Regions from separate parts of the Streptomyces sp. NPDC093089 genome, predicted to be linked through region 1. Evidence: riboswitches for the same ligand, from Rfam matches in the RefSeq annotation. Region 1 holds a riboswitch; each other region holds the start of a gene.
What was found. Region 1 has a riboswitch for cyclic di-AMP ahead of ACIQFX_RS03465 (M23 family metallopeptidase). Riboswitches for the same ligand answer to the same signal wherever they lie in the genome.
Positions count from the first base shown of each region.

Region 2: it holds a riboswitch for cyclic di-AMP, as region 1 does, so the genes downstream of both, ACIQFX_RS08520 (transglycosylase SLT domain-containing protein) here and ACIQFX_RS03465 (M23 family metallopeptidase) in region 1, are expected to answer to the same signal.
Region 3: it holds a riboswitch for cyclic di-AMP, as region 1 does, so the genes downstream of both, ACIQFX_RS23605 (transglycosylase family protein) here and ACIQFX_RS03465 (M23 family metallopeptidase) in region 1, are expected to answer to the same signal.

Region 1 is NZ_JBIVPA010000001.1:714,119-724,444, reverse strand. It holds gene ACIQFX_RS03490 (MFS transporter) at 30-1,463, shown strand; gene lhgO (L-2-hydroxyglutarate oxidase) at 1,540-2,724, shown strand; gene trmB (tRNA (guanosine(46)-N7)-methyltransferase TrmB) at 2,838-3,566, shown strand; gene ACIQFX_RS03475 (PrsW family intramembrane metalloprotease) at 3,840-5,150, shown strand; gene ACIQFX_RS03470 (aldo/keto reductase) at 5,244-6,191, opposite strand; gene ACIQFX_RS03465 (M23 family metallopeptidase) at 6,253-7,344, opposite strand; cyclic di-AMP (ydaO/yuaA leader) riboswitch at 7,356-7,502, opposite strand; gene ACIQFX_RS03460 (PP2C family protein-serine/threonine phosphatase) at 7,766-8,968, opposite strand; gene ACIQFX_RS03455 (MFS transporter) at 9,190-10,326, opposite strand, start outside.
Region 2 is NZ_JBIVPA010000003.1:349,026-359,351, forward strand. It holds gene ACIQFX_RS08505 (alpha/beta fold hydrolase) at 1-195, shown strand, start outside; gene ACIQFX_RS08510 (hypothetical protein) at 336-932, shown strand; gene ACIQFX_RS08515 (phosphoribosyltransferase family protein) at 1,160-2,446, shown strand; gene ACIQFX_RS08520 (transglycosylase SLT domain-containing protein) at 2,440-3,318, opposite strand; cyclic di-AMP (ydaO/yuaA leader) riboswitch at 3,323-3,508, opposite strand; gene ACIQFX_RS08525 (hypothetical protein) at 3,849-4,514, shown strand; gene ACIQFX_RS08530 (phosphocholine-specific phospholipase C) at 4,624-6,648, opposite strand; gene ACIQFX_RS08535 (SIS domain-containing protein) at 7,017-7,940, shown strand; gene ACIQFX_RS08540 (ketose-bisphosphate aldolase) at 7,980-8,816, shown strand; gene ACIQFX_RS08545 (LysR family transcriptional regulator) at 8,794-9,714, opposite strand; gene ACIQFX_RS08550 (DMT family transporter) at 9,786-10,326, shown strand, end outside.
Region 3 is NZ_JBIVPA010000010.1:43,725-54,050, reverse strand. It holds gene ACIQFX_RS23620 (globin domain-containing protein) at 1-672, opposite strand, end outside; gene ACIQFX_RS23615 (cytochrome P450) at 761-2,020, shown strand; gene ACIQFX_RS23610 (transglycosylase family protein) at 2,139-3,176, shown strand; cyclic di-AMP (ydaO/yuaA leader) riboswitch at 3,435-3,608, shown strand; partial or broken gene ACIQFX_RS23605 (transglycosylase family protein) at 3,612-4,007, shown strand; gene ACIQFX_RS23600 (LysM peptidoglycan-binding domain-containing protein) at 4,002-4,316, shown strand; gene eno (phosphopyruvate hydratase) at 4,621-5,907, shown strand; gene ACIQFX_RS23590 (septum formation initiator family protein) at 6,068-6,538, shown strand; gene ACIQFX_RS23585 (DUF501 domain-containing protein) at 6,568-7,113, shown strand; gene ACIQFX_RS23580 (exopolyphosphatase) at 7,110-8,024, shown strand; gene ACIQFX_RS23575 (NAD(P)/FAD-dependent oxidoreductase) at 8,394-9,773, shown strand; gene ACIQFX_RS23570 (class I SAM-dependent methyltransferase) at 9,979-10,326, shown strand, end outside.

The sequences.
Region 1 (10,326 bases):
GGCCGTCTGGGTGGTCGAGGGGTGGCGTCATGTCCAGGGAGCAACGCGGGCCGAACGAAAAGCTCGGCACGGTTCTCGCCCTCGCGGGAATCAGCAACGCCGGGCTCGCCCGGCGCGTCAACGACCTCGGTGCGCAGCGGGGACTGACGCTTCGTTACGACAAGACCTCGGTCGCCCGGTGGGTGTCGAAGGGCATGGTGCCGCAGGGCGCCGCCCCGCACCTGATCGCCGCCGCGATCGGGCAGAAGCTCGGCAGGCCCGTGCCGCTGCACGAGATCGGGCTCGCGGACGCGGACCCGGCGCCCGAGGTCGGGCTGGCCTTCCCGCGCGACGTGGGCGAGGCGGTCCGCTCCGCCACCGACCTGTACCGGCTCGACCTGGCCGGGCGGCGGGCCGGCGGCGGCATCTGGCAGTCGCTCGCCGGGTCGTTCGCGGTCAGCGCGTACGCGACCCCGACCTCCCGGTGGCTGATCACCCCCGCCGACCCGTCGGTCGAGCGGGAGGCCCCGCGCCCGGCGGCCGGCGCCGCGGCGGCGCCGGAGCACGCGCGCGTGGGCCACAGCGACGTCGCGAAACTCCGCGAGGCCGCCGAGGACGCGCGCCGCTGGGACTCCAAGTACGGCGGCGGGGACTGGCGTTCCTCCATGGTCCCCGAGTGCTTACGGGTGGACGCGGCGCCGCTGCTGCTCGGCTCGTACTCGGACGAGGTCGGCCGGGCCCTGTTCGGCGCGACCGCCGAGCTGACCCGCCTGGCCGGCTGGATGGCCTTCGACACCGGGCAGCAGGAGGCCGCCCAGCGCTACTACATCCAGGCGCTGCGGCTCGCCCGCGCCGCCGCGGACGTGCCCCTCGGCGGGTACGTCCTCGCCTCCATGTCCCTCCAGGCCACCTACCGGGGCTTCGCCGACGAGGGCGTCGACCTCGCGCAGGCCGCCCTCGAACGCAACCGGGGCCTCGCCACCGCCCGCACCATGTCCTTCTTCCGGCTCGTCGAGGCACGCGCGCACGCCAAGGCCGGCGACGGGGTCGCCGCCGCGGGCGCGCTCAAGTCGGCCGAGGGGTGGCTGGAGCGGTCCCGGACGGGCGACGCCGACCCGACCTGGCTCGGCTTCTACTCGTACGACCGGTTCTGTGCCGACGCGGCCGAGTGCTACCGGGACCTGAAGGCGCCCCGCGAGGTGCGCCGCTTCACCGAGCAGGCGCTGTCCCGGCCCACCGAGGAGTTCGTCCGCTCGCACGGGCTGCGGCTCGTCGTCTCCGCCGTCGCCGAGCTGGAGTCGGGCAACCTCGACGCGGCCTGCGCGGCGGGCACGCTCGCGGTGGAGGTGGCGGGGCGGATCTCGTCGGCGCGGACCACGGAGTACGTTCGTGACCTGCTGCACCGGCTCGAACCGTACGGGAACGAGCCGCGCGTCGTGGAACTGCGGGAGCGGGCCAGGCCCCTCCTCGCCTCCCCGGCGTGACGAGCGTCCCACGAGGTGGGCGTTTAGCGGCGTTGTCAGTGGGCCAGTGCACTATCGGGGGTGGGAGGTGGCGCTGGTGTTTGACTGTGACGTACTGGTGATCGGCGGAGGGATCGTCGGTCTGTCGACGGCGTACGCGCTGACGCGTGCCGCTCCCGGCACCCGGGTCACGGTCCTGGAGAAGGAGCACGGCCTCGCGCGCCACCAGACCGGGCGCAACAGCGGGGTGATCCACAGCGGGATCTACTACCGGCCCGGCTCGCTGAAGGCCCGCTTCGCGGTCTCGGGCGCCGCCGAGATGGTCAAGTTCTGTGCAGAGTGGGGCATTCCGCACGAGGTGACGGGGAAGCTGATCGTCGCCACCACGCGCGACGAGCTGCCCCGGCTGCACGCGCTCGTGCAGCGCGGCCGGGAGAACGGCATCCCCGTCCGCGAGCTCGGCCCGACCCAGATCAGCGAGTACGAGCCCCGGGTCAGGGGCCTCGCCGCGATCCACGTCGGCACGACCGGCATCTGCGACTACGGCGCGGTGTCGGCCCGCCTCGCCGAGGCCTCCGAAGCCCGGATCGTCCACGGCGCCGAGGTCGTCGCGATCGACCGGCGCCCCTGGGGCGTCGCCGTCCGCACGGCGGACGGCCGGATCGTGCGGGCGCGGGTCCTCGTCAACTGCGCCGGGCTCCACTGCGACCGGATCGCGCGCCTCGCGGGCGACGACCCCGGCATGCGGATCGTCCCCTTCCGCGGGGAGTACTACGAGCTCGCCGACCCCTCGCTCGTGCGGGGCCTGGTCTACCCCGTCCCCGACCCCGCGTTCCCCTTCCTCGGCGTCCACCTCACCCGGGGCATCGACGGCGGCGTCCACATCGGGCCGAACGCGGTGCCGGCGCTCGCCCGCGAGGGATACGGCTGGTCCGTCGTCCGGCCCCGCGAACTGGCCGGCACCCTCGCCTGGCCGGGCTCCTGGTCCATCGCCCGCGCCCACTGGCGGTACGGCGCCGGCGAACTGCACCGCTCGGTCTCGAAGCGGGCCTTCACCCAGGCGGTGCGACGGCTGCTGCCGGTCGTCGAGGAGTCCGACCTGCGGCGGGCGGCGCCGGGCGTGCGGGCGCAGGCGGTGCTGCGGGACGGCACCCTCGTCGACGACTTCCTCTTCCGGGAGGAGGCGCGGACGGTCCACGTCCTGAACGCGCCCTCGCCCGCGGCGACGGCGTCCCTGCCGATCGGGCGGGAGGTCGCGGGGCGGGTGCTGGCACAGCTGTAAAGCGGGGAGCGCGGGCCCGGCCGTAGAATCGGGGCATTGTGTCTGAGCTTCCTGAGAACGTCTCGCGGCCCGTCGCCGACCCCGTCCAGCCCGTCGCACGGCGGGGCAGTCGGATGTTCGCCCCCGGTGAGGGGCCGATGCCCGATCCGGCCGGGGCGCATCACGAGCGGCGGATCCGGAGTTTCCAGCCGCGCCGCAGCCGGGTCACGTACGGCCAGGCGGAGGCGATGCTGAAGAGGTGGCCGGACTGGGGCCTCGACATCGACGGCAAGAGCGTCCTCGACCTGGGCGAGATGTTCGAGGGCCTTCCCGTGGTCCTGGAGATCGGCTTCGGCATGGGCGAGGCGACCGCGCAGATGGCGGCGGCCGACCCCGGCACGGGCATCCTGGCCGTGGACGTGCACACGCCCGGCCAGGGCAATCTGCTCGGGCTCGCGGACCGCAACGGCCTGACGAACGTGCGGGTCGCCAACGGCGACGCGATCATCCTGCTCCGCGAGATGCTCGCCACGGACTCCCTCGACGGCTGCCGGGTCTACTTCCCGGACCCGTGGCCGAAGGCCCGGCACCACAAGCGGCGGCTGATCCAGCCCGAGTTCCTCAGCCTCCTCGCGACCCGGCTCAAGCCCGGCGGCGTGCTGCACTGCGCCACCGACTGGGAGTCGTACGCCGAGCAGATGCTGGAGGTGCTCTCCGCGCACCCCGACTTCGAGAACACCCGTGAGGACGGCGGCTTCGCGCCCCGTCCCGACTTCCGGCCCGTCACGCGCTTCGAGGGCCAGGGCCTCGACAAGGGCCACGTCGTGCACGACCTGCTCTTCCGGCGGGTCCCGCGCGCGTGAGCCGGGTCCCACGCGCGTAGGCCGGTCCCGCGCGCGTGAGGCCGGTCCCGGGCCCGTACGGACGGCCGGTCCCGGGCCCGTACGGACACGCCGGTCCCGGGCCCGTACGGACACGCCGGTCCCGGGCCCGTACGGACGGCCGGTCCCGGGCACGGACACGAGTACGCCGGTCCCGGGTGTGTGACGCCGGTCCCTGGCGCGTAACCCCGTCGCCCCGTGTCGGTGGGGGTGGTTAGGGTCGCTCACGTGTCGAATCCCGCTGCCACCGACCGAATTCCCGAGGACACCGCGCCCGTCCCGCACCGGGACACGGACGAGCCGGCGTTCCCGGCCGCCGCCGACCGGTCCCAGTGGCGCTACCGGCCGCGCCGCGACTTCTGGCGCAGCCGGCTGGTCCGGGCCGTCGCCGTCGTGGTGCTGCTCGCGCTGTGCGCGCTGGTGATCCTGGCGTTGGTCCGCGAGCAGACCGGCACCCAGGGCTTCCTCGTAGGCCTGGGCCTCGCCGTGCTGCCCGTACCGCTGCTGATGGCCGCGTTCCGCTGGCTCGACCGGGTGGAGCCGGGCCCCTGGAAGAACCTGCTCTTCGCCTTCGCCTGGGGCGCCTTCGCCGCCGCGCTCGTCGCGATCCTGGCGAACTCGTTCGCGGTCCGCTGGATCGCCACGGCCACGGCCGACCCGGACTCGGCCGACAACCTCGGGGCCACCGTCATCGCGCCGGTGGTGGAGGAGAGCGCGAAGGCCGCCGCGATCCTGCTGCTCTTCCTGTTCCGCCGACGGCACTTCGGCGGCCTGGTCGACGGGGTCGTCTTCGCCGGCTTCACCGCGACCGGCTTCGCCTTCACCGAGAACATCCTCTACCTGGGGAACGCCTTCGGCGAGGACCAGGAGGTCGGCGCCACCGGCATCGGCATGGTCACCGCGGGCACGTTCTTCGTCCGGGTCGTCATGTCGCCGTTCGCCCACCCGCTCTTCACCGTGCTGACCGGCATCGGCTTCGGCTTCGCCGCCCTCGCCCCGCGCGGGAAGCGCCTCCGGCAGGTGCTGCTGCCGCTCACCGGGCTGCTGCTCGCCATGGGCCTGCACGCCGCCTGGAACGGCTCGGCCACCTTCGGCGGCCCGTGGGCCTTCTACGCGGTGTACCTGGCGCTCATGGTCCCCGCCTTCGGCCTGCTGACCTGGCTCGCGGTGTGGAGCCGGCAGCGCGAGCTGCGCACGATATCCGGCGTGCTCCCGGCGTACGCGGCGGCCGGCTGGCTCTCCCCCGCCGAGCCGCTCGCGCTCTCCTCGATGCGCGCCCGCCGGCTGGCCCGCTCCTTCGCCGGGCGGACGTACGGCCCGGAGGCCGCACGGGCCGTCGGCGAGTACGAGTCCTTCGCGACGACCCTCGCGTTCCTCCGGGACCGGGCCAGGCGCGGCACGGCCGGACCCGACTTCCCGGCCCGCGAGCAGGAGCTTCTGCACCACCTGTGGCAGCGCCGCGCGGTCGCCTCGCCGTCGCTGACGTACGCGGCGCGGGCGACGGGCCGGGTGTGGGCGCCGCCGCAGTACCTGGACTACGGCGGCTACAACCCGTACCGGAGCTAGCCGGGGGCCTGCCGGAGCGGCCCGCGCCGACCGGACACCGGACCGAGCAGGAGTCCGACGACGTCCCTCCGAGTCGGCCGGAGCCGGGCGCGGTCAGGCGGCGGACGCCTCCGTGAGCAGGGTGAGTTCGGCCTCGGTGAGCGTCAGGTCGGCGGAGGCGACCAGGGCCGGGAGCTGCTCGACCGTACGGGCCGAGGCGATCGGCGCGACGACGGTGGGCCGGGAGGCGAGCCAGGCGAGGGCGACGGTGGCGACCTCCGCCTCGTGCGCCTCGGCGACGGTGTCGAGCGCGGCGAGGACGGCCCGACCGCGGTCGGTGTCGAGGTGCCGGCCGGCGCCTGCGGCGCGGACGCTGTCGACGGTGGCGCCGGGGCGGTACTTGCCGGTGAGGAAGCCGGAGGCGAGGCCGTAGTACGGGACGGCGGCGAGGCCGCCCTGTTCGGCGGTCGCCAGGAGCGGGCCCTCGTAGGTCGCCCGGGACACCAGGTTGTACTGCGGCTGGAGGGCCACGTACCGGGTGAGTCCCTCGGCCTCGGCGAAGTCGAGGGAGGCCCGCAGCCGCTCCGGGGAGATGTTGGAGGCGGCGACGGCGCGCACCTTGCCGTCCTTCACCAGCTGGTCGAGGGCGGTGACGATCTCCTCGACGGGGACGGTCTCGTCGTCGAAGTGCGTGTAGTAGAGGTCGATGCGGTCGGTGCCGAGGCGGCGCAGCGACTCCTCCGCGGCGCCCTTGATGGTGGGCGCGGAGAGTCCCTTGAAGTGGGGGTGGGCGCCGACCTTGGTGGCGACGACGATGTCGTCGCGGTTGCCGCGGGAGGCGAGCCAGCGGCCGATGACCGTCTCGGACTCGCCGCCCTCGTTGCCCTCGACCCACGCGGAGTACATGTCCGCGGTGTCGACGAAGTTGCCGCCTGCGGCGGCGTAGGCGTCGAGGACGGCGAAGGACCGGGCCTCGTCGGCGGTCCAGCCGAAGACGTTGCCGCCCAGGGCGAACGGGAAGACGTGCAGATCGGAACTGCCCAGCGGGCGGAGGGAGGTCATGGGGTGGTCAACCCCGCCCGCCGCCGGGCCTATTCCGTGCGAGCGCCCCGGGAGGACGGTCTCAGAGGCTCAGGCCCTTGGAGCGGAGCCACTGCGCCGGGTCGATGCCGTCGCCGCCGGCGGTGTGGACCTCCATGTGGAGGTGGGCGCCGGTGACGTTGCCGGTGGCGCCGACGCGGCCGATGGTCTCGCCGGTGCCCACGGTCTGGCCGACGGAGACCGTCATGGACGAGAGGTGGCAGTACCAGACCTCGGTGCCGTCGGCGAGCTCCAGGACGATGCGGTAGCCGTAGGAGCCGGACCAGCCCGCGGACTTCACGGTGGCGCCGTGGACCGCCTTGAGCGGGGTGCCCGTGGGCGCGGCGAAGTCGAGGCCGGTGTGGTAGCCGGAGGACCACATCGAGCCGGACTGCATGTAGGAGGCGCTGAGGGTGTACGAGGAGAGGGGCAGCGAGTAGCTCGCGGCGAGCTTGGCGAGGCGCTCGGCCTCCGCCTTCGCGGCGGCTTCCGCCTCGGCCTTGGCCTTCGCCTCCGCCTCGGCCTTCGCCTTGGCATCGGCGGCCGCCTTCTCCGCGGCGGCCTCCTTGGCCGCGGCCTCGGCGGCGGCCTTCTCGGCGGCCAGCTTCTCCGCGGCGGCCTTGTCGGCGGCGTCGGCGGAGGCCTGCTGCTGTTCGGCCTGCTGGAGGATGCGGGCGCGCAGGGCCTCGCCCGCGTCGGCGCCGGTCGCGGTCCGGTCGGTCGTCTCGGTCCGCTCGTCGACCGTCGTGGTGTAGGTGGCGGCGGTGAGCGGGTTCGGGTTGGCGCGGGCCGCGCTGACGGGCTCGCTGTCCTCGCCGGGGAGGAGGTCGCCGACGCCGGGGAGGTCGTGGGCGTCCGGGAGGTCGAGGTCGGGGAGCGAGATCGCGACCGGCGGCTTCTCCTTCGCGGTGGCGAGGCCGCCCGCGCCGACGGCGGCGATCACGCCGACGCCGAGGACGGTGGAGGAGCGGGCGAAGTTGGAGCGCTGCTTGACGACCCGGTGGCGGCCGCCGGCGCGGCTCTGCGCGCGGAGGGAGTCCTCGGTGGGATTCCACTCGGTGTCCGGGGCGGCGGGACCCGCACCACCACCGAAGGCATCGAAGGGGGCTTCGGGTGCGGGGGTGTTGGACGCCACGGAGGCGCGCTCCTTTCCTTCCTTCTCGCCTACCGGGTTAGCTGACGGGTTCGGAGCAGGAAGGTCTCCTACGGGCACGGTCGCACAGGTGCGAAAGGCCCGATTCACCCCAAGTGGTGGTTCCCCGGTTCCTTTTCAGGATTCGGCGCGTGCGCACGGTGCCGCCTCTTGCGACGGCTGAAACGACCGCGCTGCGTTATCGAACGTTAATAGACAGGGGGTCCCGATTCCAAGCTGTTCCCCTTGATCATTCATTGAAATGAGAGGGAAACGCCCGAGTTGACCCCCCTTCAGAACAGGATCGCCGGAGACCATCGATCTGACGTTATGTCAATTGTTATCGCAGTGACACCTCTCGACTACACCCGGTCACCGGCGCCTGATCACCGCGTCCCGCCGCCCGTCCGCTCGCCCCCTCCGGTCATCCCGTCCCGCCCGGCGGGACCACCGGCATCGTCCGCCGCCGCTCCGGCTGCCCCGCCGCCGGCCGGCCCACCGCGAGCAGCGCCATGTCGTCCGTCGAACCGCCGCCCGTGTGGAGGCGCACGTCGTCCACGAGCGCGTCGAGCAGCTCCTCGGGCCCCGGGAAGATCCGGCCGGCGAGCCGCTCGGCCGGGTCGTAGAAGACGCCCTCCGCGTTCCGCGCCTCCGAGAGGCCGTCGGTGTAGAAGAGGAGGGTCGCGCCCGGCGGATACGGCCGCGCCTCGGCACGGTCCGGCCAGACCGCCAGGTCCCCCATGCCGAGCGGCAGCGCCGCCTCGGCCGGCTCCATGAGGTCGAGCCGCCCGTCCGCGTACAGCATCAGCGGGGGCGGGTGCCCGCGGTTCACGACCCGCACGAACCCGCCGAACGTGCCGCTGCCGTCGGCGCGCGGGATCTCGGCGAGGACCGCGGTGGTGAACCCCTCGAAGGCGTCGAGACCGTGCCGGCGGGTGCCTTCGCGGGCCAGCGCCCGTTCGAGGCGCTGCGCCACGCCCTCCAGGGTCCGCTCCTGTTCGGCCGCCTCCCGGAAGGCCCCGATGACGACGGCGACGGCCTCGACCGCGTCCATCCCCTTGCCCCGGACGTCCCCGACCACCAGCCGCACCCCGTGCGGGGTGTCCTGGACGGCGAACAGGTCGCCGCCGATGAACGCGTCCGCCTGCGCCGCCTCGTACCGCGCCGCGCACTGGAGCCCGCCGATCCGCTCGGCGGGCATCGGCAGCACCGCCTTCTGCGCGGCCTCCGCGATGACCCGCGCCGAGGCGAGCCGCTCGCCGCTGCGGCGCACGACCTTGTTGATGAGGAGGGCGAGCGCGGAGACGGTGACCACGGTCAGCGTCTCGGTGAGGGCCGGGACCTCGTCGGCGGTGCCGTTGTAGACGTGCAGCCCCACGGAGGCGACGACGGCGCTGATCCCGGTGACCAGGGTGGTGAGCAGGGAGAAGAAGGGCGCGGCGATCAGCGGGGCGGCGGAGAAGAGCGGCGCCGCCGTGTACGCGGGCGGTGTCTCCACGTCGAAGAGGACGCCGCCCATGATGATCAGCGGGGGCAGCGCCCGGATGAAGCGCCGGGCGCCGCCGTACGCGGGGCGGCCCCCGCCGCGCCGACGCCCGCCGCCCGTCACTCTCTCGGGGTGCCCCACCTGTGCTCTCCTGCCCGGTCCGCCCGGCCGCGGTCCGCACCGCGCCCTCCCAGGGTGGCCGCCGCACCCGTGAGCGGCGACTCCCGGGGGGCCGAGTGGCGTAGCCCACCCGGCCCCCTGCCCCGGCCCTTGGCCCCCTTGGCTCCCCGACCCCACGGGCCCGCGGGCCCGTCACCGAACCGGCGGCCCGTCAGCCCCCGGTCAGCCCCGGTCGCCACCCCTCAGCCCCCGGTCGCCGCCTCGGCGAGTCGGCCACCGCGGGCCAGCAGGGCCATCGCCGCCGCGCACAGCAGTCCCACCGCGCACAGGCCGAGCCACGGCGCCGCCGACCAGCCGGTGACGTCGAGGAGGGCGCCCGTGCCCAGGTTCCCGAGGGTGATGCCGACCCCGCACACGGTGTTGTAGAGCCCGTAGTGGGTGGCGACCCAGCGCCCCCGGGACAGGGCGACGACCGTGTCCATCTCGTAGGGGTAGAGCACCGCGTTCGCGACGGCGAGGACCGCGGCGCACAGCAGCAGCCCGACCGCGCCCCGGCCGAGCGCCGCCGGGGCGAGGAACGCCCCGCCCATCAGGGCGAGTCCGAGGACGAGGCACCGCTCACGGCTCAGCCGGCGCCGACACCAGGCCGTGATCCGCAGCTGCCCGACGAGGGCGACCAGCGCCGAGACGACGAACAGCGCCGTCGTGAGCCCCGTGCCGTCCGCGGCGAGCGGCAGCGCCAGGTAGACCTGGAAGGACAGCACGTACGAGCCGGTCATGGCCAGCGAGAAGAACCAGAAGGTCCGGTGCGAGAGGACCGTCCGGAACTGCCCCCGCTCCCCCTCCCCCCGGGGCGCGCGGGACGCCCGTGCGGGAAGGTGCCGGAGCTGTACGAGGGTCAGGCCGGCGAACAGCACCGCCGCCACCCCGCACGTCAGCCGGAACGACACCCCCGTCAGGGCCACCCCGACGAGCGGCCCGAGCAGGATGCCCGCCTGGTAGTACACGTTGAAGAGCGCGAAGGCCTCCACGCGCCGCTCCTCCCCCGCCTCCGCCGCGAGGCAGGCCCGTACGGCGGGGTTGAACAGCGCCCCCGCCAGCCCGGTCGCGAGGGAGGCGGCGATCAGCATCGGCAGCGACTGGGCGAAGGCGAGCGCCCCGAAACCGGCCGTCCGCAGCGCGCAGCCGGCCACGATGAGCGGCTTGAAGCCGAGCCGGTCGGCGAGCGCCCCGCCGACCAGGAACATGCCCTGCTGGGAGAGGTTCCGGGCGCCCAGGACGAGCCCGACCGCCCAGGCCGCCATCCCGAGCCCGTCCGCGAGGTGCGCGGCCAGGTACGGCATCAGCATGTAGAAGCCGAGGTTGATGGTGAGCTGGTT
Region 2 (10,326 bases), on a different contig from region 1:
CGCGACAACCCGACGCCCGTCCTGCTCGTGGTTGGCGCCCACGACCCCGCCCTGGGCACCGAGGCGATGGAGTCCACCTGGCTGCGCTGGTACCCCAACGCGCGCCTCGAAGTCCTGAAGGACGCCGGCCACTACGCCCCCGAGGAGACCCCGGGGCCCCTCGCCGAGGCCATCGAGGCCTTCCTCGCCGCCTGACGCACGGAGTTCATCCGAAGGTCGTGGGGAACGACGACTTTCGAGGACAGCGGCGGGGCCGTGCCGCACGCGATCATCGTGGTCACGACGCCACGGGACGGTCTCCGGGAGACCGTCCACGATCAGCAGGAGCACACCCGATGGGCCTCGCGCAGTCACAGCACCGCTTCCTCGTCCGCCAGAAGGTGACGCTCATGGCGAACCGCTACCTGGTGCACACCGTGGGGCCCGACGGCGAGGAGGCGGAACTGATCGCGTTCGCCCACCAGAAGAGAATGGCCTTCAAGGAGCACGTCACCTTCTACACGGACGAGTCCCAGCGCCAGGTCCTGTTCACCTTCAAGGCCCGCCAGGTCCTCGACGTCGGCGCGACCTACGACGTGCACGGCGCCTCCGGGACCCGGCTCGGGGCCTTCCGCAAGGACTTCGGGGCCTCCCTGCTGCGCAGCACCTGGCACCTGAGCAGGGAAGGGGCGGCGGGGGAGGCCACCGGGCGGGAGCGGCACCAGGGCGTGGCCCTGCTGCGCCGGGTCTGGGAGTTCCTGCCCTTCACGGACCTGGTCCCCTTCGTCGTCCCCTACCACTTCGACTTCGCCGAGGCCGGACGCTCCGTCATGTCCGTCGACAAGCGGTTCGGTCTGCGCGACCGGTACGTGCTGGAGATAGCGGACCCGGAGCTCGACCGGCGGCTCGCGATAGCCCAGGCGGTCGCCCTCGACGCCCTCCAGTCGCGCTGACCGCCTGACACCGTCGCTCGCCGCTCGTCGCTCGTCGCTCGTCGCTCGTCGCTCGCCGCTCGTCGCTCGTCGCTCGTCGCTCGCCGCTCGTCGCTCGCCGCTCGTCGCCCGCCGGGCGCCCGCCGACCGTCCATCGGGGACGCGTCTACCCTGGAAGGAGGGGCACGGGACGGGCACGCCGTTCCTCCCCGGGCCCCGGCCGCGGCAAGGCGGAAGGGCGGCGGACCATGTTCTTCAGCGATCGCACGGACGCGGGCAGGCAGCTCGCCGCCCGGCTCGACCACCTCAAGGGCCACGACGTCGTGGTCCTCGGACTCCCGCGCGGCGGGGTACCGGTCGCCGCGCAGGTCGCGGACGCCCTCGACGCGCCGCTCGACATCTGTCTCGTACGGAAGCTGGGGGTGCCCCACCAGCCGGAGCTCGCGATGGGCGCGCTCGGTGAGGGCGGGGTGCGGGTGCTCAACGAGCGGGTGCTCCGGGACACCGGGGTGGGCGAGCGGGCGCTCGCGGCGGTGGAGGAGCGGGAGCACTCCGTCCTCGACGAGCGTGCCGCCCGCTATCGGGGCAGCAGGGCGTCCGTGCCGCTCGAAGGCCGGACCGTGGTCGTCGTCGACGACGGCCTCGCCACGGGGGCCACGGCGCTCGCGGCGTGCCGGGTGGTCCGTGCCCGGGGGGCCGCCCGGATCGTGCTGGCCGTCCCGGTCGCGCCGCACGGGTGGACGGCGCGGCTCGGCGGCGAGGCCGACGAGACGGTCAGCGTCCACACGCCGGAGGTCTTCTACGCGATCGGCCAGTTCTACCGCGACTTCGAGCAGACCGCCGACGCCGAGGTCATCGCGTGTCTGGACCGGAGCCGTGCGGCGCGGGGCCCGGTGGTGCGGGACTCGGACGTGAGGATCGCGGTCGGCGGCGTCACGCTTGCGGGGCGGCTCGCCGTGCCCGACGGTGCCGCGGGCATCGTGCTGTTCGCCCACGGCAGCGGGAGCAGCCGGCACAGTCCCCGGAACCGGGCGGTCGCGGAGGTGCTCAACCGGCAGGGCCTCGGGACCCTGCTGTTCGACCTGCTGACCGAGGCCGAGGCGGGCGACCGGGCGCACGTCTTCGACACCCCGCTGCTGGCCGGACGGCTCGCGTTCGCCACGAAGTGGCTGGCGGAGCAGCCGGTGGCGACCGGCCTGCCGTTGGGCTACTTCGGCGCGAGCACGGGAGCGGCCGCCGCGCTGTGGGCGGCGGCCGATCCGGAGTGCGCGGTGAGCGCCGTCGTGTCGCGCGGTGGCAGGCCGGACCTCGCGGGGGACCGGCTGGCCGGGGTGCGCGCCCCCACGCTCCTGGTGGTGGGCGGTGCGGACGCGCTGGTGCTTGACCTGAACCGGAGGGCCGCTTCACTGCTGCGCTGCGAGAACAGGATCGCCGTGGTCGAGGGTGCCACGCACCTCTTCGAGGAGCCCGGCGCCCTGGAGGAGGTGGCGGAGCTCGCCACCTCCTGGTTCGCCGGGCACTTCCGGGCTCAGTAGGCGCCGTTGACGTTGTCGATGGAGCCGTAGCGGTCGGCCGCGTAGTTGCACGCGGCGGTGATGTTGGCGACCGGGTCGAAGAGGTCCATCGACGTGCCGGGCACGTGGTAGGCGAGGAAGGTCGGCTCGATGACCTGGAGCAGGCCCTTCGAGGGCGTTCCGGCCGCGGCGTTGGAGTCCCAGAGGTTGATGGCCCGGGGGTTGCCGGAGGACTCGCGCATGACGTTGCGGAGGATGCCGTCGTACGAACCCGGGATGCCGCGCTGGGCCATGATGGCCAGCGACTCGCGGATCCAGCCGTCGAGGTTGTCGGCGTAGTTGGTGGCGGCCGGGGCGGCCTGGGCCGGAGCGGCGGCGGGGGCCGCCGCCGGGGCGGCCTGCGCGGCGGAGGCGCCGGTGGAGGCCGGGGCGGAGCGGCGCTCGGAGCGGCTCGCCCGATCGGGTGTACCGGTCTTCTTCTTCGCCGGCGCGGGGGTGACCTTCGCGGAATCCCGACGAAGCGTCAGTTCAAGACCCGGATGAATAAGTGACGGATTGTCACCCACGGCGCTTCGGTTGGCCCGGTAAAGGTTCTTCCAGCCGCCCTGAATTCCCTTCTTCTGGGCGATCAGGGAAAGCGAGTCGCCGCGGACGACGGTGTAGGTGCGGGCGGCGGCCGGGGCGGCGGGAGCCTTGGCGGCGGTCGGCGCCGCGAAGGCGGGGGCCGCGACGGCGCCGGTGGTGAATTCCGGTGCGCCGGAAACGGGCGCGGCGCCGGCCACGGCGGGGGTGATCAGCGGGAGGGCAAGGGCGACGCCGCCCGTGCCGGCCAGTGCGAGTCCCTGGGAGACGGGGCGTCGACGGGGGCGGCGGTGCTTACCGTGAGCAGGCATGACGGATTCCTCTCCGGCGCCTGCGGGGTGAGCTGTCGGGTTCGGACGGGAGCTGTCCGGCCGCGCGCACGCGGCTGCACCCCGAGCCGTTCCGGATTTCCGGATCGGCGTATTCGTGGGTCCCCCGCTCCTGCCGTCGGGTGAAAAGGGAGGTATTTCGAGCGGTGGCAGGATTTGGCGATCCGCTCGAATGGAGGTGACCGTAGGCCAGTAATGCGGCGGATAACAAGGGGATGGCAGTCCGTCGCGCGGCGAAAAGATCACGTAATTCAGGTAATTCAAGATCGGCCGCCCGTCCGGGCCGTCGAACTCCCGTGTGCCCCATGGCCTGCGGACATTTCGATCATCAGGGCGAAACCGGGAAAGTGAGTCGCGTCACCAGGTTCCCAATGTCCGAATATGCGCGGTAATTCTGTTAATGGGGGAGTGGGTGGAAAAGACCCCCGCGGTGGGTGTGCAGTCAAGGGCAAAAGTCGCAAAACCGACATTCGTGCTGAAGGATGGACCCATCCCGACCGAGGAGCCGCCGGATGCCGCCCGCCCTCTCCACCCCCAGCCCCGACACCGTCGATCGCGAGGCCGCCACGCTCTACGACAGCGCCGTCTGGCAGCGGATCGTCACCGACTGGACCCCCGCCCCGACCTCCGATCCGCCCCCCGACCGGGCCTCCGGCCGGACGGGTGGCGAACCGGTCGCTCCCGACGCTCCGCCGCGAGAGCCGGAGAGCTGGCGGAACCTCCTCACGGTGCCGGTGGAGCGGCTCGTGGCCGACGCCCTCGACGCGCTGCCGCCGCCGCTGCCCGCCGAGCCCCGCCTGCCGGGCCGCATCGGAGCCGTACTGCCGGACCGGCTGCACATCTGGCGCCGCATCGGCCGCAGCGACCTGCGCCCGTCGGTTCACCTCGGCTACGCCCGCCGCGTGCTCACGGAGTGGGGCTGGCAGAACGTCCCGTACAAGCTGCGCGACGCGCGCGGGGCCCGGTGCGTCTGCGGCGCCCTGCTCGCCGCGCACCGACTCGGCCACGGCAGCGCGGACACCATGAACGAGGCTGCGGCCTGGATCATGACCGAGCTGCGGTCGCGGGGCTGGAACGATCTGATCGGACCGTGGAACCGGGCCCCCGGCCGTACGGCGGACGACGCCGTGGCCCTCCTGGACGCCACCATCCACCGGGCCGCGCAGGCCGGCCGCTGACGGCCCCGGGTCGCGACGGACGGCCCCGGAGGCCGTACCCGACGGCCCGGACCGTGACGGACGTCCGCCGGGAGGCACCCCGAGGGCGCCGCCCGGCGGACGGCGGCGGTCAGCCGCTGACGCTGGGCGCTCCGGTCTCGATGTGGCCGGTGTACCGGCGCGACCAGGTGCCGTCGATGTCGGCGACGATCGTGAAGTCGTACCAGCCGCCGTGGTAGGCCACCGCGTTGAAGAAGTCCTCGCGGCTGGAGTTCGCCGGCACCGTGTACGTCCACGGCCCGTCCGAGCGGTAGGCGTTCGACCGGATCGTGAAGGTGACCGGACCGCCCGACGCGTTGGTCATCCTGAACCACAGGGCCGTCTTGCCCGTGCCCGGCTCGGTCGCGAACCTGGCGGCCACCTCCACGGCCTTGCCCGCCTTGGAGGCGTCGCCGATGAAGCGCCGCAGGAAGCGGTTGGGGCCCATCATCGAGATGTCGTACTTGCCCGAACCCGAGCCGAGGCCGATGTTGAAGTAGTCGGACGCCGTACCGCCCGGGTCGACGGTGTACTGCCAGGCGGCGGTGTCGCGGTACTGGTGCGGGTGGATCGAGAAGTGCGCCGCGCGCCGGGCCTCCGCGCCCTGGTTCGTCATCGAGAACCAGGCCAGGATCTTGCCGGCCGCCCCGAACTCGAACCGGTCGAGGTTGCCGTTCGCCTGGTAGGGCACCGCGCGGGCCGGCCGGGTGCCGGACTCCTGCGCCGGCAGGGCGTTGTTCTGGGGCGCCGGGTTCGGCAGCGGGCCACAGGTGGCCTGGCCGATGACCTTGGCGGTGGAGGGGAGGCCCGCCGGCACGCCGTACACCGGGTGGGCGAAGTCGAAGACCCCGGTCAGATCGCCCGTCACCTTCCTGCGCCACTCGCTGATGTTGGGGCAGGTGGCCGGTGTGCCGAGGGCCGCCGTCCAGGTCTCCATGAAGCGCAGCACGGAGGTGTGGTCGAAGACCTCGGAGCTCACCCAGCCGCCCCGGGTCCACGGGGACATGACAATCATCGGGACGCGGAAGCCCAGGCCGATCGGCAGGCCGTCGAGGTACTCGCCCGGCGTCCCCGGCGGGGCGACCGGCGGCGGCACGTGGTCGAAGAAGCCGTCGTTCTCGTCGTAGTTGAGGAAGAGGACCGTCGAGTCGAAGACCTCGGCGTCGGCGGCCAGGGCGCGGTATACCAGGTCGACGAAGTGTGCGCCGTCCCCCGGCGGGGCGTACGGGTGCTCCGAGAACGCCTCGCTCGCGACCACCCAGGACACCTGCGGCAGCGTGCCCGCGACGACGTCGGCGCGGATCGCCGCGGCGATGTCGTCCGGTGTCGAGCCGGTGACCCTGGGGACCGACCCCATGCCCCGGTCGTACAGCGGGTCCCCGGGCCGGGCGTCGGTGAACTTCTTGAAGTACGCGAGGCCGTTGTCGCCGTAGTTGTCCTGGGCGTTCTGGTAGACCTTCCAGCTCACTCCGGCGCGCTGGAGCGCCTCGGCGTACGTCTCCCAGGTCAGGCCCGACTCGTCGCCGCCGTCCTTGCTGGAGCCGTCGATCCTGCCGCTCCAGAGGAACGTGCGGTTGGGGCCGGTGGCGCTGAGCGCCGAGCAGAAGTACGCGTCGCAGATCGTGTAGTGGTCGGCGAGCGCGTGGTGGAAGGGGATGTCCCCGCGGTCGAGGTGGCCGAGGGTCCGGGTGTTGCCCACGCCCGTGACCCAGTTGTCGAGCCGGCCCTTGTTCCACGCGGCGTGCTGCGAGGTCCAGCTGTGCGGCAGGTCGCCGTTGCACTGTGCGAGGGTCTCGCCGTCGACGCCGCCGGCGGGCGGGGTGTCGCTCAGCTTCCAGGGGTAGTGGCGGCCGCCCCAGTTGGGCTGGTTGAACATGCCCCAGCCACCGGGCAGGTTGCCCGCGGCGCGGTCGGCGAAGCCGCGGACGCCGCGCAGGGTGCCGAAGTAGTGGTCGAAGCTGCGGTTCTCCTGCATGAGGATCACCACGTGCTTGACGTCGGTGAGGGTGCCGGTGGCCGTCGACGCGGCGGCGGACGCGGGTAGCGGCGGCAGTGCCGCGCCCGCCACGAGCCCCGCGCCGATACCGACGAATCCCCTGCGGCTGATGGGAATCATGCCCCGCCTCTCGTGTCACGGCGTGCCCCGGCGGGCACGTCGGAGACATGATGAGGGAGGCGAGCTTAAAGGTATACAGCTGTGCCGTAATTAGTGGGTTAACAGCCGGAGGCTAGTAATTCGAAGGGTCTGATTGGTCCGTCTGTGGACCAATGGTCTCGCGATCTTGATCTGTGCCACCGGCGCCTCAAGGGTGCGTCCCCTCGTTCGTGCTCGGCGGTGCGCCCTCCCCTCCGGCTCGTGAGCGGCCCGATCCTCTCCGTCGACACGTGCGGGATCTGGAAAGACAGTGCATCTTTCTGTTTGAATACCCTCGACTTCGAGCACCTTCACTCATCCTCGATGAGACTTCTTGCAAGGAGAGCCGTATGACCATCACCCGTACCGCCATGGAGATCGCCTCCCAGCCGGCGACCTGGCGCCAGGCGGCCCGTACCCTGCCGCAGCACTCCGCCGCCCTGCCCCGACGGGGGGAGCGGGTCGCGGTGATCGGCTGCGGCACCTCCTGGTTCATGGCCCTGGCCTACGCGGAGCTGCGCGAGTCCGGCGGCCACGGCGAGACCGACGCGTTCGCGGCCTCGGAGTTCCCCTACGGCCGCCGCTACGACCGGGTCGTGGCGATCACCCGCTCCGGCACCACCAGCGAGGTCCTCGCCGTCCTCTCCCGCCTCCGCGGCACCGTGCCCACGGGCGCGGTCACGGCCGACCCCGCGACCCCGGTGATGGACCTCGCCGACGAGGTCGCCGTCCTCGACTTCGCCGACGAGGAGTCCGTCGTCCAGACCCGCTTCGCGACCACCGTCCTCGCGCTCCTCCGCGCACACCTGGAGGCCGAGGACGCGCTGCCCGACGGCGTCGCCACCGTCGAGGAGGCCGCGCGGGACGCCGAGCAGGCCCTCGCGGCGCCCCTCGCCGAAGAGGTCCTCACCGCCGAGCAGTTCACCTTCCTCGGCAGCGGCTGGACCTACGGACTCGCCCTGGAGGCCGGACTGAAGATGCGCGAGGCGGCCGGCGCGTGGACGGAGGCGTACCCGGCCATGGAGTACCGCCACGGCCCCATCAGCATCACCGGCCCCGGCCGGGTGGCCTGGGGCTTCGGCGAGCTGCCCGCCGGACTCGCGGACGACGTGCGCAAGGTCGGCGGCACCCTCGCCGAGAGCGACCTCGACCCGCTCGCCGACCTGATCCGCGCCCAGCGCCTCGCGGTGGCCGTCGCCGAGGCCCAGGGACTCAACCCGGACACGCCCCGCAACCTGACCCGCTCCGTGGTCCTCGCCGACGTCCATGCCTGACCGCCGCCCCGCACCCCTTCGCACCCCGGGAGCCGCACCGTGCCGCTGACGCCCATCGACGAGATCGTCCGCCGCGCCCGCGCCGCGGGCACGGGAGTGGGGGCCTTCAACGTCCTCCAGCTCGAACACGCCCAGGCCATCGTGGCCGGCGCCGCGACCGCGGACCGGCCCGTGGTCCTCCAGATCAGCGAGAACACCGTCCGCTACCACGGAGCCCTGGAGCCGGTCGCGGTCGCCTCGCTGGCGATCGCCCGCGCCGCCAAGACCCCCGTCGCCGTCCACCTGGACCACGCCGAGAACCCCGACCTCGTCCGCGAGGCCGTCGCCCTCGGCCTGGGCTCCGTCATGTTCGACGCCTCCAAGCTCCCGTACGCGGAGAACGTCGCGGCGACCCGCGAGGTCGTGGAGCACTGCCACGGGCACGGCGTCTGGGTCGAGGCCGAACTCGGCGAGGTCGGCGGGAAGGGCGGCGCCCACACCCCGGGCGTCCGGACGGACCCCGAGGAGGCCCGGGCCTTCGTCGCGGCCACCGGCGTCGACGCCCTCGCCGTCGCGGTCGGCAGCTCCCACCAGATGCTGACCAGGGACGCGGTCCTCGACTTCGCCCTGATCGCCCGCCTGCGGGCCGCCGTCGACACCCCGCTCGTCCTGCACGGGTCCTCAGGGGTCCCGGACCAGGACCTGGCCGCCGCGATCGCCGCCGGCATGACCAAGGTGAACGTCTCCACCCACCTCAACAAGGCCTTCACCCAGGCCGTCCGCACCCATCTCGCCGACCATCCGACCGCCGTCGACCCCCGCCGCTACCTCGATCCGGCCCGCGCCGCCGTGGCGCACGAGGTGGCCCACCTCCTCACGGTCCTCTCCCCGTCCTGACGGAGCGGGACCCGGGAGGCCGCTCCTCCCGAAGCGCCGTCAGGAGGCCGCGCACCGCGGGCAGGGCCATCGAGGACTCCCGTACGGCGGCGTGGATCGAGCGGACCGGCTCCGGGCCGCGGAGCCTGCGGACCACCACGTGCGGGTGGTGGCCGCCCAGGCCGAGGAGCGGGATCAGGGCGATGCCGAGGCCGGCGGCGACGAACCCCTGGGCCGCCGCGTACTCCTCGCACTCCACGGCGACGTCCGGGGCGAACCCGGCGGCGGCGCACGCCTCCAGGACGGCGTCGAGGCAGGGGCCGGGCCGTTCGCTGCCCACCCACGGTTCGCCGGCGAGCGCGCCCAGGTCCAGCGCGGTGCGGCGGTCGGCGAGCGGATGCCCCCTGGGCAGGACGGCGCGGTACGGGTCGTCGACCAGGTGGACCAGCCGGAGGCCGGCACGGGAGGTGTCGCCACCGCCGTCCCGGGGCCGTACGACCAGGGTGACGTCCGCCTCCTCGTCGGGCGTGCCGTCGGCGATCCTCAGATCGACCCGGACGCCCGGGTGTTCGGCCCGGAAGCGGGCCAGGGCGGGCGCGACGAGATCGGCGCCCGCGGTGGCGAAGTAGCGGACCGCGATCCGGCCGGTGCGGCCCGCCCGCAGATCGGCGAGGGCGGTCTCGGCCTCCGCGACCTGGCGGCCGATGACGGCGGCGTGCTCGGTGAGCAGCCGTCCGGCCGCGGTCGGGCGCACACCCCGGCCGAAGCGTTCGAGCAGCTCGATGCCCGCCTCCTTCTCCAGGGCGGCGATCTGCTGGCTCACGGCGGACGGCGTGTAACCGAGGTTCGCGGCGGCGGCGGTGACAGAGCCACTGGTGACGACGGCCCGGAGCACCTGCATGCGTCTCACATCCAGCATGTAGCAGAGCTTAACGCCGGCTGTACGATCCTTCGCTTGTCCTGTCGAATGAGGCCAGGGACCGTGGGGACATGACATCCGCGACGCGCATGGGCGTGCTGGCCCTGCTCTGGGGCTCGGGCTTCCTCTGGATCAAGATCTCCCTCAACGAGGGCCTCACCCCCGGGTGGATCACCCTCGTACGGTGCCTGCTCGGCGCGGGGGTCCTCCTCGCGCTCGCGTACGGAGCCGGGCAGCGACTGCCCCGCGACCGGGGCACCTGGGCGCGCCTGGCCGTCGCCGCCCTCTTCTGCAACGCCCTGCCGTTCCTGCTCTTCTCGGTCGGGGAACAGACCGTGGACAGCGGAGTGGCGGGCGTACTGAACGCCACCACCCCGCTCTGGTCCCTCCTCATCGGCCTCGGCCTCGGCACGGAACGCCCGCTGCCCGCCACCCGCCTGACCGGCCTCGTCCTCGGCTTCGCCGGCGTCCTGCTCATCTTCGCGCCCTGGAGCGCGGGCTCGGGACTGATGAGCCTCGGCGCCCTCGCCCTGCTCGGCGCCTCCGCCTCGTACGCGGTGGCCTTCGCCTACATGGCCCGCCACCTCACCGGCCGCGGCACCGCCCCGCTGG
Region 3 (10,326 bases), on a different contig from region 1:
CTCGCCCGGGCCGGTCTCCTCGACCAGCGCGGTGCTCATCGCGCCGCCGGTGATGCGGCTGACGTGCAGGTCGACGGTGCCGTCCGGGCGGGGCGCGTTGGCGAGGGAGTAGGTGCGCCAGACGCGGGGGACGCGCAGCGAGCTGACGCTGACGTACTGGCCGGGGAGGTACGGGAGGGGCCGGCGCGGGCGGAGGGTGAGGACGGCCAGGTCGTCGCCGTACCGCTGGTGGCGGACGACGTCCGCGTCCCACCAGGGCGGCTCGCCGGCCGCGGCGGACTCGTCGGCGCCGGCCAGCATGAGGTCGGAGACCAGGCCGTAGGCCTCGGTCCACGCCTTCTCGGCCTCCAGGGTCCAGGCGGAACCGGCCGCGTGGGCGAAGGCGGCGAGCAGGCTGCCGCCGACGGCGGCGTACAGCGCGGGGGAGGCGAGGAACTTGCGGTGGTCGCGGCCCAGCTGCCCGAGGTAGGGGCCGAGGCCGGGGTCCTCCAGGTGCGTCACCACATGGGTGAGCGCGGCGAAGAGCCGGTCGCGCTGCGGGAGCATGTCCCCGGGGAACAGCTCGCGCACACCCGGGTTGTTCCAGAACAGGTGCGAGTAGAAGAAGGTGACGGCTTGTTCGGCGCGTCTCTCGACGACGGCGAACGTAGCTCGTAGCAGCTGGGGGTCCACCGTCAAGAATCTAGGGCACGACCTGCACCCCTTGATCACAGGTTCTCCACGAACGTGCCTTTCCGGGGTCGCCCTGTACGGTCGTGGCGTGCGTACGACTCCCGGCCCCGTCCCCGCCCCCGAGCTCTTCACCTGGGAGTTCGCGAGCGATCCCTACCCCGCCTACGCCTGGCTGCGCGAGCACGCGCCCGTGCACCGGACGACGCTGCCCAGCGGGGTCGAGGCCTGGCTGGTGACCCGGTACGCCGACGCCCGGCAGGCGCTGGCGGACCAGCGGCTCTCCAAGAACCCGGCGCACCACGACGAGTCCCCGCACGCGAAGGGGAAGACGGGCATCCCGGGCGAGCGCAAGGCCGAGCTGATGACCCACCTGCTCAACATCGACCCGCCGGACCACACCCGGCTGCGGCGGCTGGTGTCGAAGGCCTTCACCCCGCGCCGGGTCGCCGAGTTCGCGCCGCGGGTGCAGGAGCTGACCGACCGGCTCATCGACTCGTTCGCGGAGCGGGGGAGCGCCGACCTCATCCACGAGTTCGCGTTCCCGCTGCCCATCTACGCGATCTGCGACCTGCTCGGCGTGCCGCCGGAGGACCAGGACGACTTCCGGGACTGGGCCGGGATGATGATCCGGCACGGCGGCGGGCCGCGCGGCGGGGTCGCGCGCTCGGTCAAGAAGATGCGCGGCTATCTCGCGGAGCTGATCCACCGCAAGCGCGAGGAGTCCGGCGAGGACCTCATCTCGGGGCTCATCAAGGCCTCCGACCACGGCGAGCACCTCACCGAGAACGAGGCCGCCGCCATGGCCTTCATCATTCTCTTCGCCGGTTTCGAGACGACCGTGAACCTCATCGGCAACGGGGTCTACCAGCTGCTGCGCCACCCCGGGCAGCGCGAGGGGCTCCAGGCCTCGCTCGCGGCCGGGGAACAGGGGCTCCTGGAGACGGGCGTCGAGGAACTCCTGCGGTTCGACGGGCCGGTGGAGATGGCGACCTGGCGGTACGCGACGCGGGCGCTGACCATCGGCGGGCAGGAGATCCCGGCGGGGGACCCGGTGCTCGTGGTGCTCGCCGCCGCGAACCGGGACCCGGCGCGGTTCGCGGGGCCGGACGTGCTGGACCTCACCCGGCGGGACAACCAGCACCTCGGGTACGGGCACGGCATCCACTACTGCCTGGGCGCGCCGCTCGCGCGCCTGGAGGGGCAGACCGCGCTGGCGACGCTGCTGACTCGCCTGCCGGACCTGCGACTTGCCGTCGACCCGGACGAACTGCGGTGGCGCGGCGGGCTCATCATGCGGGGTTTGCGCACGCTTCCGGTGGAATTCTCCCCTTCCGTACCCCCGCAGTGAACTGACGATTCATCAGAACTGTGATCTTCGCGTGATCCCGGGTCCATCGACTTGTGACGAGCGTTCGAATACGGCTACCTTCACCGCAGTCTTCAGCCGTCACGCGAAAGGCGCTTCTATGCGTTCCGGGAACGGACGACACCGTCGCCCCCGTCAGGCCCCCGCCCTCGTCGTCGCCGCCGGTGTGACCGGATCCGCCATGGCGCTGCCGCTGCTCGCCACGGGATCCGCCTCCGCCGCCGACGCCTCCACCTGGGACCGGGTCGCCGAGTGCGAGTCCGGTGGCCAGTGGAGCGCCAACTTCGGCAACGGCATGTACGGCGGCCTCCAGTTCACCCAGGACAGCTGGGAGCGCAACGGCGGCCTGGCGTACGCGCCCAGCCCCGACCTGGCCAGCCGCGCCCAGCAGATCGCCGTGGCCGAGAAGGCCCTTGCCAAGGGCAGCACGGAGTGGGCCACCTGCGCGCCGATCGCCGGGCTGACGAACGACGGCAAGGACACCGGGGTGGACCCCGGCCCGACCTCCGTCCCGAAGGCGCCCACGGGTCCGGTCGTCGAGTCGAACCGGACCGACGGCCTGCCGTCGGCCTCCGCCAAGGCCGCCGAGAAGGCGAAGGAGGCCACGGCCGTCCCGTCGCCCGTCACGTCCACCACGCCGGGGGCCCCGGACTCCTCGGTCACCCCGGGCGTGCCCGTCACCCCCGGCACGCCGACGACTCCGGGCGCGCCCGACGAGTCCGTTGCGCCCGGTACGTCCGTTTCCCCCGGTGAGACGGAGGGTGGCGCGCCGTCGACCGCGCCGGGATCCGGCAAGCACCGGGGCGAGGCCGCTACGGAGGAAGCCGGCAAGCCGGGCAAGTCGGGCGAATCCGGCAAGCATGCGTCATCCACGGACAAGCCGGCCGATGGCTCCTCCGTGACGCCGACGGCTGACGGAGTGAATAATTCGGGCGCAACGGACAGTCAGGGCACTTCGGACGCGTACACCGTGCAGCCCGGCGACAGCCTCTCCGACATCGCGCAGTCGAACGAACTGCCCGGAGGCTGGACGGCCCTCTATGACGCCAACCGCCAGACGGTGGGCGCCGATCCGGACCTGATCCTGCCTGGTCAGAGCCTTGAACTGACGAAGGATTCGGTCCCGGCCGAGGGGTAGTTCGGGGCGGTGTGTCCGGTTCTGGGCAAGTGAGACATGGGTCTCTTCGCCTCAACTGGCGTGTCCTGTCCGTAACCTTTGCCTCCGTCACCTCTCACCTGCACAAACGCCTCCCACCGGAAGGCAGGTAAGGGCGATATTTCCGCAATCGGCCTCTTTGAACTTCCGGTGGGTCTGTGTCTACGGTCTTAACCGCTCGCCACCGCGGGCCCCGTCGACCGAAACGCCGAATCCTGCCGTCGGTCGATGGGAACAGTCGTCGCGTCAGCGCCGAAGGCAGGAGTGGGGGACCCAAGGTAAGTGCCGGTCCCGGCCGTTGAGACAGACGGCCGAAGACCGGCTTGGGGTGAAGCCGCGTGCTAGGACACGCGGCCGGGCAACTTTCCGGCCCGAACCCGACAGCTCACCTCACAGGCGTCGGTGAGGAGAATCTCCATGCTGTTTTCCGGCAAGGGCAAACACCGTCGTCCCTCCAAGGCCACCCAGGTCGCCACGCTCGTCGGCGTCACCGGTGTCGCCGTCGCCGCCCCGCTGATGACCGCGGGCACCGCGTCGGCCGCCACGGCCTCCGAGTGGGACCGCGTCGCCCAGTGCGAGTCCGGCGGCAACTGGTCCATCAACACCGGCAACGGCTACTACGGCGGCCTGCAGTTCTCGGCCTCCACCTGGGCCGCGTACGGCGGCACCGCCTACGCCCCGACCGCCAACCAGGCCTCGAAGTCCCAGCAGATCACCATCGCCGAGAAGGTCCTCGCGGGCCAGGGCAAGGGTGCGTGGCCGAGCTGCGGCGTGGGCCTCTCCAACACCGCCTACACCGGTGGCACCATCGAGGCCCCCAAGCGCACGGCCACCGAGCCGACCACGCGCAGCGAGAAGCGCCAGGCCCCGAAGAAGGCCACGGCCACCAAGAAGGTCACCTCGGCCAAGAAGGCCACGGCCCGCAAGACCATCACCACCCCGGCCGGCACGACGGTCCAGAAGGGTGACGGCGAGTACCGGGTCGAGGCCGGCGACACGCTCGGCACCATCGCCCAGGAGCACGGCGTCCAGGGCGGCTGGGAGAAGCTCTACGACCTGAACAAGGACGTCGTCGCCGACGCCGACCTCATCTACGTGGGCCAGCAGCTCCACCTGAAGTGAGCCTGACGACCCTCCCGCGGTGACCACCCCGACCCGGCGCGCCTCCCCCCCCCGTGCGCGCCGGGCCGGGGTTCCGTCGTACCGGACGCCTGCGCCTCCACGGGCACCCGCGGAGGGCCTCCAGCGGTTACTGTCCAGTAGATCTGGGGCCCTTCGTCCCCATGTGCGTGCCCTTGGGTCCTTTTTCGTCCCAGGGTGCGGGCGCCCGGCGGGCCTGAGCCCCCGAGGCGGTTAGGCTCTTGTCGCAAGGCCAAGCGACCTGCATCGACCTTGCGTCACATCCAGCGTCACATCCCAGAAGGAGATGCTCGTGCCGTCCATCGACGTCGTCGTAGCCCGGGAAATCCTGGACTCCCGAGGCAACCCCACGGTCGAGGTCGAGGTCGGCCTCGACGACGGCAGCACCGGCCGTGCTGCTGTTCCGTCCGGCGCCTCCACCGGTGCGTTCGAGGCCATCGAGCTTCGCGACGGTGACCCCAACCGCTACCTGGGCAAGGGTGTCGAGAAGGCCGTCCTCGCCGTCATCGAGCAGATCGGCCCGGAGCTCGTCGGCTACGACGCCACCGAGCAGCGGCTGATCGACCAGGCCATGTTCGACCTGGACGCCACCGAGAACAAGGGCTCGCTCGGCGCCAACGCCATCCTCGGCGTCTCGCTCGCCGTGGCGCACGCCGCCTCCGAGGCCAGCGACCTTCCGCTGTTCCGCTACCTCGGCGGCCCGAACGCGCACCTGCTGCCCGTTCCGATGATGAACATCCTCAACGGTGGGTCGCACGCCGACTCCAACGTCGACATCCAGGAGTTCATGATCGCCCCGATCGGCGCGGAGTCCTTCTCCGAGGCCCTTCGCTGGGGTGCCGAGATCTACCACACGCTCAAGGGCGTGCTGAAGCGCAAGGGCCTCTCCACCGGCCTCGGCGACGAGGGCGGCTTCGCCCCGAACCTCGAGTCGAACCGCGCCGCCCTCGACCTCATCGTCGAGGCCATCAAGGAGGCCGGCTACACCCCGGGCTCCGACGTCGCGCTCGCGCTCGACGTCGCCGCGTCCGAGTTCTACAAGGACGGCAAGTACGAGTTCGAGGGCAAGTCCCGCTCGGCCGCCGAGATGACCGAGTACTACGAGGAGCTCGTCGCCGCGTACCCGATGGTCTCCATCGAGGACCCGCTGTTCGAGGACGACTGGGCGGGCTGGAAGGTCCTCACCGACAAGCTGGGCACCAAGGTCCAGATCGTCGGCGACGACCTCTTCGTCACCAACCCGGAGCGCCTCGCCCGCGGCATCGAGGAGGGCACCGCGAACGCCCTCCTGGTCAAGGTCAACCAGATCGGCTCGCTGACCGAGACCCTCGACGCCGTCGAGCTGGCCCAGCGCAACGGCTTCAAGTGCATGATGTCCCACCGCTCCGGCGAGACCGAGGACGTCACCATCGCCGACCTCGCGGTCGCCGTGAACTGCGGCCAGATCAAGACCGGCGCCCCGGCCCGCTCGGACCGCGTCGCCAAGTACAACCAGCTGCTGCGCATCGAGGAGATCCTCGACGACGCCGCGGTCTACGCCGGCCGCAGCGCCTTCCCGCGCTTCAAGGGCTGACACGACCCCAGGGGCCGGCACCGGCCCCGCAGGGCAGCTTCCGGGCCTTTGCATCCGGAGAATTGAACAGGGAGCAAAGGCGTAGCGAAGCGAAGCGTCCCCGTACTCGGTCCCGTACCGTGTGCGGGGACGTCCGCGTGAACAGGGGAGGCGACACGACATGGCCGCGAAGGACCGGGACCGGTTCTCGACCGCGACCCGGATCAGGCTGCTCGGCGAGCAGACCGCCGCCCGTGTCTACCGCTCCCAGACCCGCCGTCAGGCCCGCCGCTCGCGGCTCACCGGCCGCGCGGCCTTCCTCGCCCTCGTCGTCTGCTCCCTCGTCGTGGCGCTCGCCTACCCGATGCGGAGCTACGTCTCCCAGCAGGGCGAGATCGCCGAGCAGGAGCGCAAGGCCGCCGAGGCCGCGCGTCGGGTCGAGGAACTCAGGGACGAGAAGGCCCGGCTCCAGGACCCGGCCTACGTCCGCCGCCTCGCCCGCGAGCACCTGCACTACGTGCTGCCCGGCGAGACCGGCTACACCGTGAACGACCCCGACGCGGAGCAGCGTCCCCGCGCCGACCAGGGGGCGGCCGACCGCCCCTGGTACGACAACCTCTGGGACGGCGTCGACCACGCCGACCGCCCCTGACCCCTCCTCCGCGACACAGCAAGGCAGACATGGAAACGCCCCCTCCGCAGACCGACCGCACCGAGCCCACCGAGCGGGACATCGCCGCCTTCGAGCTGCAGCTCGGCCGGCCGCCCCGCGGCCTGCGCGCCATCGCGCACCGCTGCCCGTGCGGCAACCCGGACGTCGTCGAGACCGCGCCCCGGCTCCCCGACGGCACCCCGTTCCCGACGACGTACTACCTGACCTGCCCCCGGGCGGCCTCCGCCATCGGCACCCTGGAGGCCAACGGGGTCATGAAGGAGATGCAGGCCCGGCTCGCCACCGACCCGGAGCTCGCCGCCGCCTACCGGGCCGCGCACGAGGACTACATCGCCCGCCGTGACGCCATCGACGTCCTGGAGGGCTTCCCGAGCGCCGGCGGCATGCCGGACCGGGTCAAGTGCCTGCACGTCCTCGTCGGCCACTCGCTGGCCGCCGGGCCCGGCGTGAACCCCTTCGGCGACGAGGCCCTCGCGATGCTGCCGGAGTGGTGGGCCAAGGGCCCCTGCGTGACCCCGTGCGCCGACGGGGAAGAGAAGGAGTCGGCGGAATGACCAGGGTCGCCGGAATCGACTGCGGTACGAACTCCATCCGCCTGCTCGTCGCCGACGTCGACCCGGAGACGGGCGACCTCGTCGAGCTGGACCGGCGGATGAAGATCGTCCGGCTCGGCCAGGGCGTCGACAAGACGGGCCGGCTCGCCCCGGAGGCCCTGGAGCGGACCTTCGCGGCCTGCCGCGAGTACGCCGGGGTCATCAAGGGGCTGGGGGCCGAGCGGCTCCGCTTCGTCGCCACCTCCGCCTCGCGCGACGCCGAGAACCGCCACGAGTTCGTGGACGGGGTCGTGGAGATCCTGGGCGTCGAGCCCGAGGTGATCACCGGCGACCAGGAGGCCGAGTTCTCCTTCATCGGCGCCACCGGCGAGCTGCACGGCTCGGAGAAGTACCTCGTCTTCGACCTCGGGGGCGGCTCCACCGAGTTCGTCATCGGCAACAAGACGGTCGAGGCCGCCCGCTCGGTCGACATCGGCTGCGTCCGGCTCACCGAGCGGCACGTCCGCCACGACCCGCCGACCGCAGAGGAGGTCGAGGCGATCCGCGCCGACGTGCGGGCCGCGCTCGACCTGGCCGCCGAGACCGTGCCGATCGACACCGCCGAGACCCTCGTCGGGCTCGCCGGCACGGTCACCACGGTCGCCGGGATCGTGCACGGGCACTCCGAGTACGACTCGGCGAAGATCCACCACAGCCGGATCTCGGCCGAGCAGATCGCCGAGGTGACCGAGCGGCTCCTCGCCTCCACCCACGACGAGCGGGCCGCGATCCCCGTCATGCACCCCGGCCGGGTCGACGTGATCATCGCCGGGGCGCTCGTCCTGCGGGAGATCGTCGAGCGCGTCGGGGCCCGCGAGGTCGTCGTCAGCGAGCACGACATCCTCGATGGGATCGCCCTATCCGTGGCATAGCGGGCACCTATCGAGCCTTCCGGCGACATCCCGTCGGGAAAGTTCGTGAAGTTCTTCACAAGGAAAAGGGTCCTGATGGCGCCGGAGGAGGGTCTTTAGCCCCTCCGGGGGGCGTCTCAGGGCCCTTTCGCAGGTCCGGGGCGTGGTTCGCTCGCTGTTTCCATCGTGTGAACGCACCCGGCGGTTCAGCGTTAACGGGCGCTCTCCAGGCCAGTTCACAAGGGGTGAACAACGTTCGCCCTTGCACCTCGGTTCCTTTGCAGCACCATGACATGGATCACGTGGGCGGCGGAGTGTAGCAGAGGTGTCCCCGGACCTTGTGAAGGGGCGCACGAGCACCCCCCTCCAGAGGGGTGGATACTCGATCCCATGAGCACCACGGAGCGTCCCAGGATCCTCGTAGTAGGCGGCGGGTACGTAGGCCTGTACGCAGCTCGGCGCATCCTCAAGAAGATGCGCTATGCGGAAGCGACCGTCACGGTCGTCGACCCGCGGTCGTACATGACCTACCAGCCCTTCCTCCCCGAAGCCGCCGCCGGCAGCATCTCGCCGCGTCACGTCGTCGTCCCGTTGCGACGCGTCGTCCGCGGAGCCGAGGTGCTCACCGGCCGGGTCACCACCATCGACCAGGACCGCAAGGTCGCCACGATCGCGCCGCTCGTCGGCGAGGCGTACGAGCTGCCGTTCGACTTCCTGGTCATCGCCATGGGCGCGGTCTCCCGCACCTTCCCGATCCCCGGTCTCGCCGAGCAGGGCATCGGCATGAAGGGCATCGAGGAGGCCATCGGCCTGCGCAACCACGTCCTCGAGCAGCTCGACAAGGCCGACTCGACCACCGACGAGGAGGTCCGCCGCAAGGCGCTGACCTTCGTCTTCGTCGGCGGCGGCTTCGCCGGCGCCGAGACGATCGGCGAGGTCGAGGACATGGCCCGCGACGCCGCGAAGTACTACCAGAACGTGTCGCGCGAGGACATGCGCTTCGTCCTGGTCGACGCGGCCGACAAGATCCTCCCCGAGGTGGGCCCCAAGCTCGGCCAGTACGGCAAGGAGCACCTGGAGTCCCGCGGGATCGAGATCTACCTCGAGACCTCCATGGACTCCTGCGTCGACGGCCACGTCGTGCTGAAGAACGGCCTCGAGGTCGACTCCAACACGATCGTGTGGACCGCCGGCGTGAAGCCGAACCCGGCGCTCTCCCGCTTCGGTCTGCCGCTCGGCCCCCGCGGCCACGTGGACTGCAACGAGAAGCTCCAGATCAACGGCCTCGACTACGCCTGGGCCGCGGGCGACAACGCCCAGGTCCCGGACATGGTCGGCCGCCGGGCGGGCAACCCGAACGCCTGGTGCCCGCCGAACGCCCAGCACGCCCTGCGCCAGGCCAAGGTCCTCGGCGACAACGTGGTGGCCGGCATGCGCGGCTTCCCGCAGAAGGAGTACAGCCACGCCAACAAGGGCGCGGTGGCCGGACTCGGTCTGCACAAGGGCGTCGCCATGATCGTCATGGGCAAGGTGAAGATCAAGCTCAAGGGCCGTCTCGCCTGGTACATGCACCGTGGCTACCACGGCATGGCGATGCCGACCTGGAACCGCAAGATCCGCGTCTTCGCCGACTGGACCCTCGCCATGTTCCTCAAGCGCGAGGTCGTCTCGCTCGGCGCCATGGAGACGCCGCGCGAGGAGTTCTACGAGGCCGCCAAGCCCGCTCCCGCGCCGGCCGCCCCGGTCCAGGAGAAGGCCAAGGCCTCGTAAGACCGCAGCACCCGCAGTACAGGCAGTACGAGCAGTACAGGCAGTACACGCAAGGCCGTAAAAGGGCCGTCCGCCATCCGTGGTGCGGACGGCCCTTCGCGTGTTTTGCCGACTCGTTGCGCTGTGGTGGGACTGGAAACGCCTACGGACGGTGTTCCCTTGGTGACGAGCATTTCTGGGGCACGAGATCACGGAGGTGTGCACCATGGCAGACGCCGCGTCGCGGCTGACGACCCTAGCCGAGGAACTCCTCGGAGGCCCGCTCCCGGTCCGACTGCGAGCCTGGGACGGCAGCGAAGCCGGTCCCGCCGGCGGCCCCGTCCTGATCGTCCGCGACCGCCGCGCGCTGCGGAGGATGATCTGGAAGCCCGGCGAACTGGGCCTGGCCCGCGCCTGGGTGGCGGGCGAGCTCGACGTCGAGGGCGACCTGTACGGCGCCCTGGACCGGCTCTCCGGCCTCCTGTGGGAGCGCCCGGAGGAGACCAGGAGCCTGCTCGACTCCGCACGCGACCCCCGGCTCCGCGCCGCCGCCGGCGCCCTGCTGCGGCTCGCC